DNA from 3 places in the Mammaliicoccus sp. D-M19 genome. Region 2 is predicted to be linked to each of the others. Evidence: predicted binding sites of a transcription regulator. Region 2 holds the regulator's gene; each other region holds the start of a gene.
The links. The regulator LexA, encoded in region 2, represses DNA repair genes until DNA is damaged. The targets are predictions, from matches to a motif close to CGAACATATGTTCG.

Region 1: uvrB (excinuclease ABC subunit UvrB) is a predicted target of LexA. The motif match lies at 884-897, and genes of this name have one in related genera.
Region 3: LQ675_RS01740 (carbohydrate kinase) is a predicted target of LexA. The motif match lies at 810-823, and genes of this name have one in related genera.

Annotation. Positions count from the first base shown of each region.
Region 1 is NZ_JAJNHW010000001.1:649,500-651,785, reverse strand. Features, by position in the region: gene LQ675_RS03370 (HD domain-containing protein) at 1-587, shown strand, start outside; gene LQ675_RS03365 (DUF2198 family protein) at 596-826, shown strand; gene uvrB (excinuclease ABC subunit UvrB) at 959-2,286, shown strand, end outside.
Region 2 is NZ_JAJNHW010000005.1:121,413-123,698, forward strand. Features, by position in the region: gene LQ675_RS10955 (DUF896 domain-containing protein) at 1-229, opposite strand, end outside; gene sosA (DNA damage-induced cell division inhibitor SosA) at 307-516, opposite strand; gene lexA (transcriptional repressor LexA) at 661-1,281, shown strand; gene LQ675_RS10970 (CAP domain-containing protein) at 1,587-2,286, opposite strand, start outside.
Region 3 is NZ_JAJNHW010000001.1:328,112-330,397, reverse strand. Features, by position in the region: gene LQ675_RS01750 (class I SAM-dependent rRNA methyltransferase) at 1-74, shown strand, start outside; gene LQ675_RS01745 (hypothetical protein) at 147-683, shown strand; gene LQ675_RS01740 (carbohydrate kinase) at 837-1,928, shown strand; gene LQ675_RS01735 (pseudouridine-5'-phosphate glycosidase) at 1,928-2,286, shown strand, end outside.

The DNA of each region.
Region 1 (2,286 bases), on a different contig from region 2:
AATTTAAATATCAAGACCATAATGTTGCAGCTCATTCCTTTAAAGTAACGAAAATAGCGCAATATTTAGCAACAGTAGAAGAACAAAATGGTCAAGAAATAGACTGGAAACTTGTTTATGAAAAAGCTTTGAACCATGATTATCCTGAAATATTTACAGGTGACATTAAGACACCTGTAAAATATGCGTCTTATGAAATTAAAAAATTATTCTCTCAAGTTGAAGAAGAGATGATCGATAAATTTATAACAGAAGAATTTCCTGAGCAATATCAAGATATATATAGACATAGACTACAAGAGGGTAAAGATGATAGTATAGAAGGGCAAATATTAAGTGTTGCTGATAAAATTGATTTATTGTATGAATCTTTTGGTGAAATTCAGAAGAGAAATCCAGAACCTTTATTCTTCGAAATTTATGAAAGTTCATTGGAAACCATCATGCAATTTGATCATTTAGCATCTGTACAAGATTTTATTCAACATATTATACCTGATATGTTACAAGAAAAATTTATACCACGTTCAGAGTTAAGAGAGATAACAATGACGATACTTGAGAAACGTGAAACAAAAAGGAGTTAGTGAATTGAATGATTTGGCCGATTCTAGCTTTGTTTCTTCCTTGTTTAATGGTTATTATTTTCACGCAAATTGCTCAAAATAAATGGATTGGTTTACTTGTATCCAGTATTATAATTGGTGTTTCGGTTTATAAAGGCTTTTTTAATAATGAGCTCATTATGTTGTTAGATGTATTGAGTTTAGTAGCTGGCTTTTATATAGTAGATACACTTAAAATAGATAAAATTGAATCAAGATAGATAAGAGGAATAATCATTTAGATTTTTCCTCTTATTTGTATGTAATTTTAAAATTAACGAACAAATGTTTGGTCATTTTTACAAATTTTTGATAAAATAAATATATATATTACAGAAAATGAGGAGGTTCCTATGCAACATTTTCCTTTTAAAATACATTCTGACTACTCTCCGCAAGGTGATCAGCCAGAAGCGATTAAATCTCTTGTAAAAGGCATTAATGATGGCAAGAGACATCAAACTTTACTAGGTGCGACAGGTACAGGTAAAACGTTTACGATGAGTAATGTCATTAAAGAAGTCGGTAAACCAACATTGATCATTGCACATAATAAAACGTTGGCTGGACAGCTATATAGTGAGTTTAAAGAATTCTTTCCTGAGAATAGAGTAGAATATTTCGTAAGTTATTATGATTATTATCAACCTGAAGCATATGTACCTCAAACGGATACTTTTATTGAAAAGGATGCCTCTATAAATGATGAAATTGATAAACTTCGACATTCAGCTACTAGTGCATTGTTTGAACGAGATGATGTTATCGTTATTGCGAGTGTCAGCTGTATTTATGGTTTAGGTAATCCAGAAGAATATAAAGACTTAGTTGTAAGTACACGTGTTGGTATGGAAATGGAACGTAATGAACTGTTAAGAAAGCTTGTTGATAACCAATATTCACGTAATGATATAGATTTTAGACGTGGGACATTTAGAGTTAGAGGAGATGTTGTAGAAATATTTCCAGCATCACGTGATGAACTATGTGTCAGAGTGGAGTTCTTTGGAGATGAAATCGATAGAATTCGAGAAGTGAATTACTTAACAGGTGAAGTTATTGCTGAAAGAGAACATTTTCTATTTTATCCCGCATCTCACTTCGTAACACGTGAAGAAAAAATGAAAGTTGCGATTGAGCGTATTGAGAAAGAACTTGAAGAACGATTGGCAGAACTTCGAAAAGAAAATAAACTTTTAGAAGCTCAACGACTTGAACAAAGAACGAATTATGATTTAGAAATGATGAGAGAAATGGGTTTTTGTTCAGGCATTGAGAACTATTCTGTACATTTAACGTTACGACCAAAAGGTTCTACACCATATACTTTATTAGATTACTTTGGTGATGATTGGTTAGTGATGATTGATGAATCTCATGTAACACTTCCTCAAATTAGAGGCATGTATAATGGTGACCAAGCGAGAAAAAATGTTTTAGTAGAACATGGCTTTAGACTACCAAGTGCTTTAGATAATAGACCGCTTAAATTTGAAGAATTTGAAGAAAAAACGAAACAGTTGGTTTATGTTTCAGCAACACCAGGACCATATGAAATTGAACATACTGATGAAATGGTCGAACAAATTATTCGTCCAACTGGTTTGTTAGATCCGATTGTTGAAGTCAGACCAAGTGAAAATCAAATAGATGATTTAATGGCTGAAATTAATGAAAGAAT
Region 2 (2,286 bases):
TTATATTATTATTTTTTTGAATTTCTTTTACTTTATCAGGAGTTACATCATTACCTTCTGGATCAATGATTTTAGTATTCTCGATTGTATTTTTAAAATTACCGCGGAAAGCTTGTAAATACTCAGCGCGTAATTTTGTTTGTTCTTTAGCTTCACTATCTGTTAAACCTTCAGATTTCTTTTTGTTCGCTAATTCATTAATTCTTTCTATTTTTGCTTTATCTAGCATAATATCCCCACTTTCTTTATACATAAAAGATACCAAAAAACACGAGTAAATCCAAATGGATTTACTCGTGTTTAAATTCAATCTATTGACCCTACTAATGTATTGGAATCAGATATATGGTTATGTTGTTTATCGCTTTGTTGTTTAATTTGATGATCGGTCATTTCGTACGTTTGTTCTGTATTATAAAGATCATTAGACTGAGCTAAATATAAATATCCAATTAATAAAGTCATGAAGAATACTGCTATATACACTAATATTGTCTTCTTAATTGTAATTGTCATACTCAATTCCTCCTAGAACGTTTGTTTGTATTATTATAATAACAGAACAACTGTTCGTAGTCAATAAAAATACGAACAAATGTTTGTTCAAAGGAAACGTATGTGCTATAATAAATTTAAATAATTAATTGGGAGCGTGCGACTATGAAAGAATTAACTAAACGTCAATCTGAAATATATCAATTCATCAAACATATAGTACAAACGAAAGGCTATCCGCCTAGCGTACGTGAAATTGGTTTAGCAGTCGGCTTAGCGTCAAGCTCTACTGTACATGGTCATTTATCAAGACTAGAAGAAAAGGGCTACATTAAACGTGACCCAACTAAACCACGAGCAATAGAAATCACAGAAACAGTCGGAGAGAACGTTAACCAAGAGAACACCATTCACGTTCCAGTTATCGGTAAAGTTACAGCAGGTATACCTATTACGGCTGTAGAGAATGTAGAGGAATACTTCCCATTACCTGCACATTTCACATCAACACATAATAGCAATATCTTTATATTAGATGTTGTCGGCGATAGTATGATTGAAGCTGGTATACTAGACGGCGATAAAGTAATCGTACGTAGTCAATCAATCGCTGAGAATGGTGATATCATAGTTGCAATGACAGAAGATGATGAAGCTACAGTTAAACGTTTTTACAAAGAGGAAACGCGATATAGACTTCAACCAGAGAACAATACAATGGAACCTATTTATTTAGATAACGTTACAGTATTGGGTAAAGTTGTTGGATTGTTTAGAGAAATGTAACATAACAAAAAGGAGATGCGCTTGCATCTCCTTTTTTCATATTCCCTTTATCGAGTTCTTTCTTTACTTGTCATATATTTATGATACATCTTTTTTATTTAATAATTCTTTAATACGTTCTAAGACATCTAAATCTTTTCGTTTTATTTCTTTATTTTCCATGTAAAACTACCCCTTTATATGTTATTTCACCAATCAAAATTACTAGAAACAACATGTGTTAAACATTTAAGGAAATATGAAATATTGACTTTTCTCGATTTAATTATATCAACGTTGATAAGATAATACCACTTATCTCTTTTCTATTGTTGCGTGATGTAGTTCTCCGTCCAATATGGCTGTAATTCTTCGCCAATATCAACACCTACACCTAATTCTTTATAATCTTTATTTAAAATGTTTTTTCTATGTCCAAGTGAATTCATGAGACCATGATGTGCATATATACTACTGATTTGACCATAAGCCAAGTTTTCCCCAGCTGTTACATATTTAAAACCATCTCGATCTAATCTATCAAATGGAGACATACCTTGTTTGTTATTATGATCAAAATAATCATTATTCACCATGTCTTGACTATGCTTTCTTGCAGTTTCGCTAATACGTTCATTATAAGTTAATGTCGGTAATCCAAACTGTACTCTTTCGGCATTTACAAGATCAAAGTTTTGTAATTCTAAAGCTTTTTTGTATTCATCAGATGCTGCATGATACTGATTCGTTCGCTTATCTTCAGTTGATGATGCAATCTGCATGAGACCTTTAATTTGATTATTTTCATGTTTATCATAAAACACGGTTGTATAGATGTTATCAAATTTGAAAACATCATAATCTTCATCATTTTGTATGAGTTTCACTTTTTCTTTTTCTATTGCTTTTTCAGGCTCACCAAGTATAGAACGAACTTTATCTTTGTTCATTTTACTTGTGATACCTTTTTTAGAAGTTATAAGGTCTTGGTTTGTATATAAACCAGTTACTTTGTCATGACCATAA
Region 3 (2,286 bases), on a different contig from region 2:
AAGACTTCAAGAGTCATCCTCACTATAAACCAAGTAAATACTTGAAAGTCGTATTCGTACAAATAAATGGTTAAAATTTCCTAGTTCGGGTATATATTATTATAATAATGATTGAATATAATCGAACTGTGAGGAGAATGGAAACAATGGGAATTTTCGATAAAATTACGACAAAAGCAGGCAATAAAGCATTTGGTATACAAGAAATAAAGAAGCGTTCTGAATTACCAATTTCACAAGAAGAATTGTTAGAACGTAGAAAAAAAGCTAAAGAACTTATTCATAAGAAGTCATTAATGTCTTCAGCTGCAAATGTAGTACCAATCCCAGGACTTGGTGTTGGTATGGATATTAAATTAATGGGCGATATCATTGAAGATATTAATAAAATTTATGGATTAAGTCATAAGCAAGTAAATAAAATGCAAGATGATCTAAAACAAAAAGTTTTAACATCAGCTGCAATGAGAGGTAGCCAGTTTATAGGTCAAAAAGTAACGAATGCAATGGTAAAAGTTATTTTTAGATCAGTCGTAAAAAGAGAAGCGGCAAAACAATCAAGATGGGTGCCATTAGTTGGACAAGCAGTTGCTGGCTCAATTAGTTATTATTTAATGAAAAAAATGGGCGAAGATCACATTAAAAAATGTGAAACAGTCATTCAAGACTTTATAGGTGAATAAAATTTTGATACGAAGCTAAGGCATTTTGTAATGTCTTAGCTTCTTTTTGTGTAATTTTTTTATGTTATATTTGCAATTATTCTGAAAACGCTTTATAATTAAAAATGTAAACTAAAGTTTGAAAAATAAACAAATGTTTGCGAGGTGAATTCAATGAATGAAAACGAAAAATTAATTCTTAACTTAATAAAAGAAAATCCTTTTATATCCCAACAAGAGTTATCAGATAAAGTTGGTTTGTCTAGACCTGCAGTTGCAAATATTATTTCAGGTTTAGTTAAGAAAGAATATGTTCAAGGGAAAGCATATGTATTAAATGAACAAAATCCAATTGTTTGTATTGGTGGGGCTAACATAGATAGGAAATTTCATATTACAGACGAATTAGTAAAAGGTACTTCAAATCCAGTTACCTCTGAAACTTCTATTGGTGGTGTTGCTAGAAATGTTGCTGAGAATTTAGGACGTATCGGTGAAGATGTTCTGTTATTAACAACTTCAGGTAATGATGCAGAGTGGCAACATATTTCAGATTTATCATCACCATTTATGAATGTGGATTATGTAGAGAAAATCTCTAGCGAATCAACGGGAAGTTATACAGCATTGTTAGATCAACATGGCAGTATGACGATGGGATTTGCAGATATGTCAGTATATGACAAAATTACGCCGGAGTTTATGATTAAGAACACATACTTACTTAATAAATCTAAATGTATTATTGCAGATTTAAACTGTCCTAAAGAGACGATAGAGTTTTTATGTTCATACGCTGAGAAGAAAAAGATTAAATTAGTCTTGATTGCAGTATCTGGACCTAAAATGAATCGTCTACCTCATAACTTACATGCGGTTGATTGGCTCATATTAAATAAAGATGAAGTTGAATCTTTCGTAGGTAAAGATGCACAAACAGAAGCGGAATTAATTCAATACATTGGTGAAATTAGATCACTTGGTGTGAAGAACTTAGTTGTGACATCAGGTAAAGATAAAATTATTTATGATGGTGATGAAGGACAACGTCAATTTGAAGTTAAAAAAGTAGATAATGTCGTTGATGTAACAGGTGCTGGTGATGCTTTTACGTCAGGTTTAATTTATGGATGGTTGAAATCATTTGAAATCGACAAAATTATTGATTTGGCAAAAGCAAATGCATCTAAAACAATTCAAACAGCTTATACAGTGAGACAAGATTTAGATAAAAAACAATTAATTAAGGACATGGAGGCTTTATAATGGAAAACTATATTCAATTTTCAGAAGAAGTAGAAAAAGCAAAAGAGGAAGGTAAAGCAATTGTTGCTTTAGAATCTACAATTATTTCACATGGTATGCCTTATCCTCAAAACGTAGAAATGGCACAAAAAGTAGAACAAATTGTAAGAGATAATGGTGGGGTACCAGCAACAATCGCAATTATTGATGGAAAGATTAAAATTGGATTGAGCGAAGATGAATTAGAATTATTAGCAAGTGCAGAAAATGTATCAAAAGTTTCTAGAAGAGATATCGCTGAAATATTAGCAACTAAGAAAATTGGTGCAACAACAGTGGCTTCAACAATGATTTGTGCGCAATTAGCAGACATTAAATT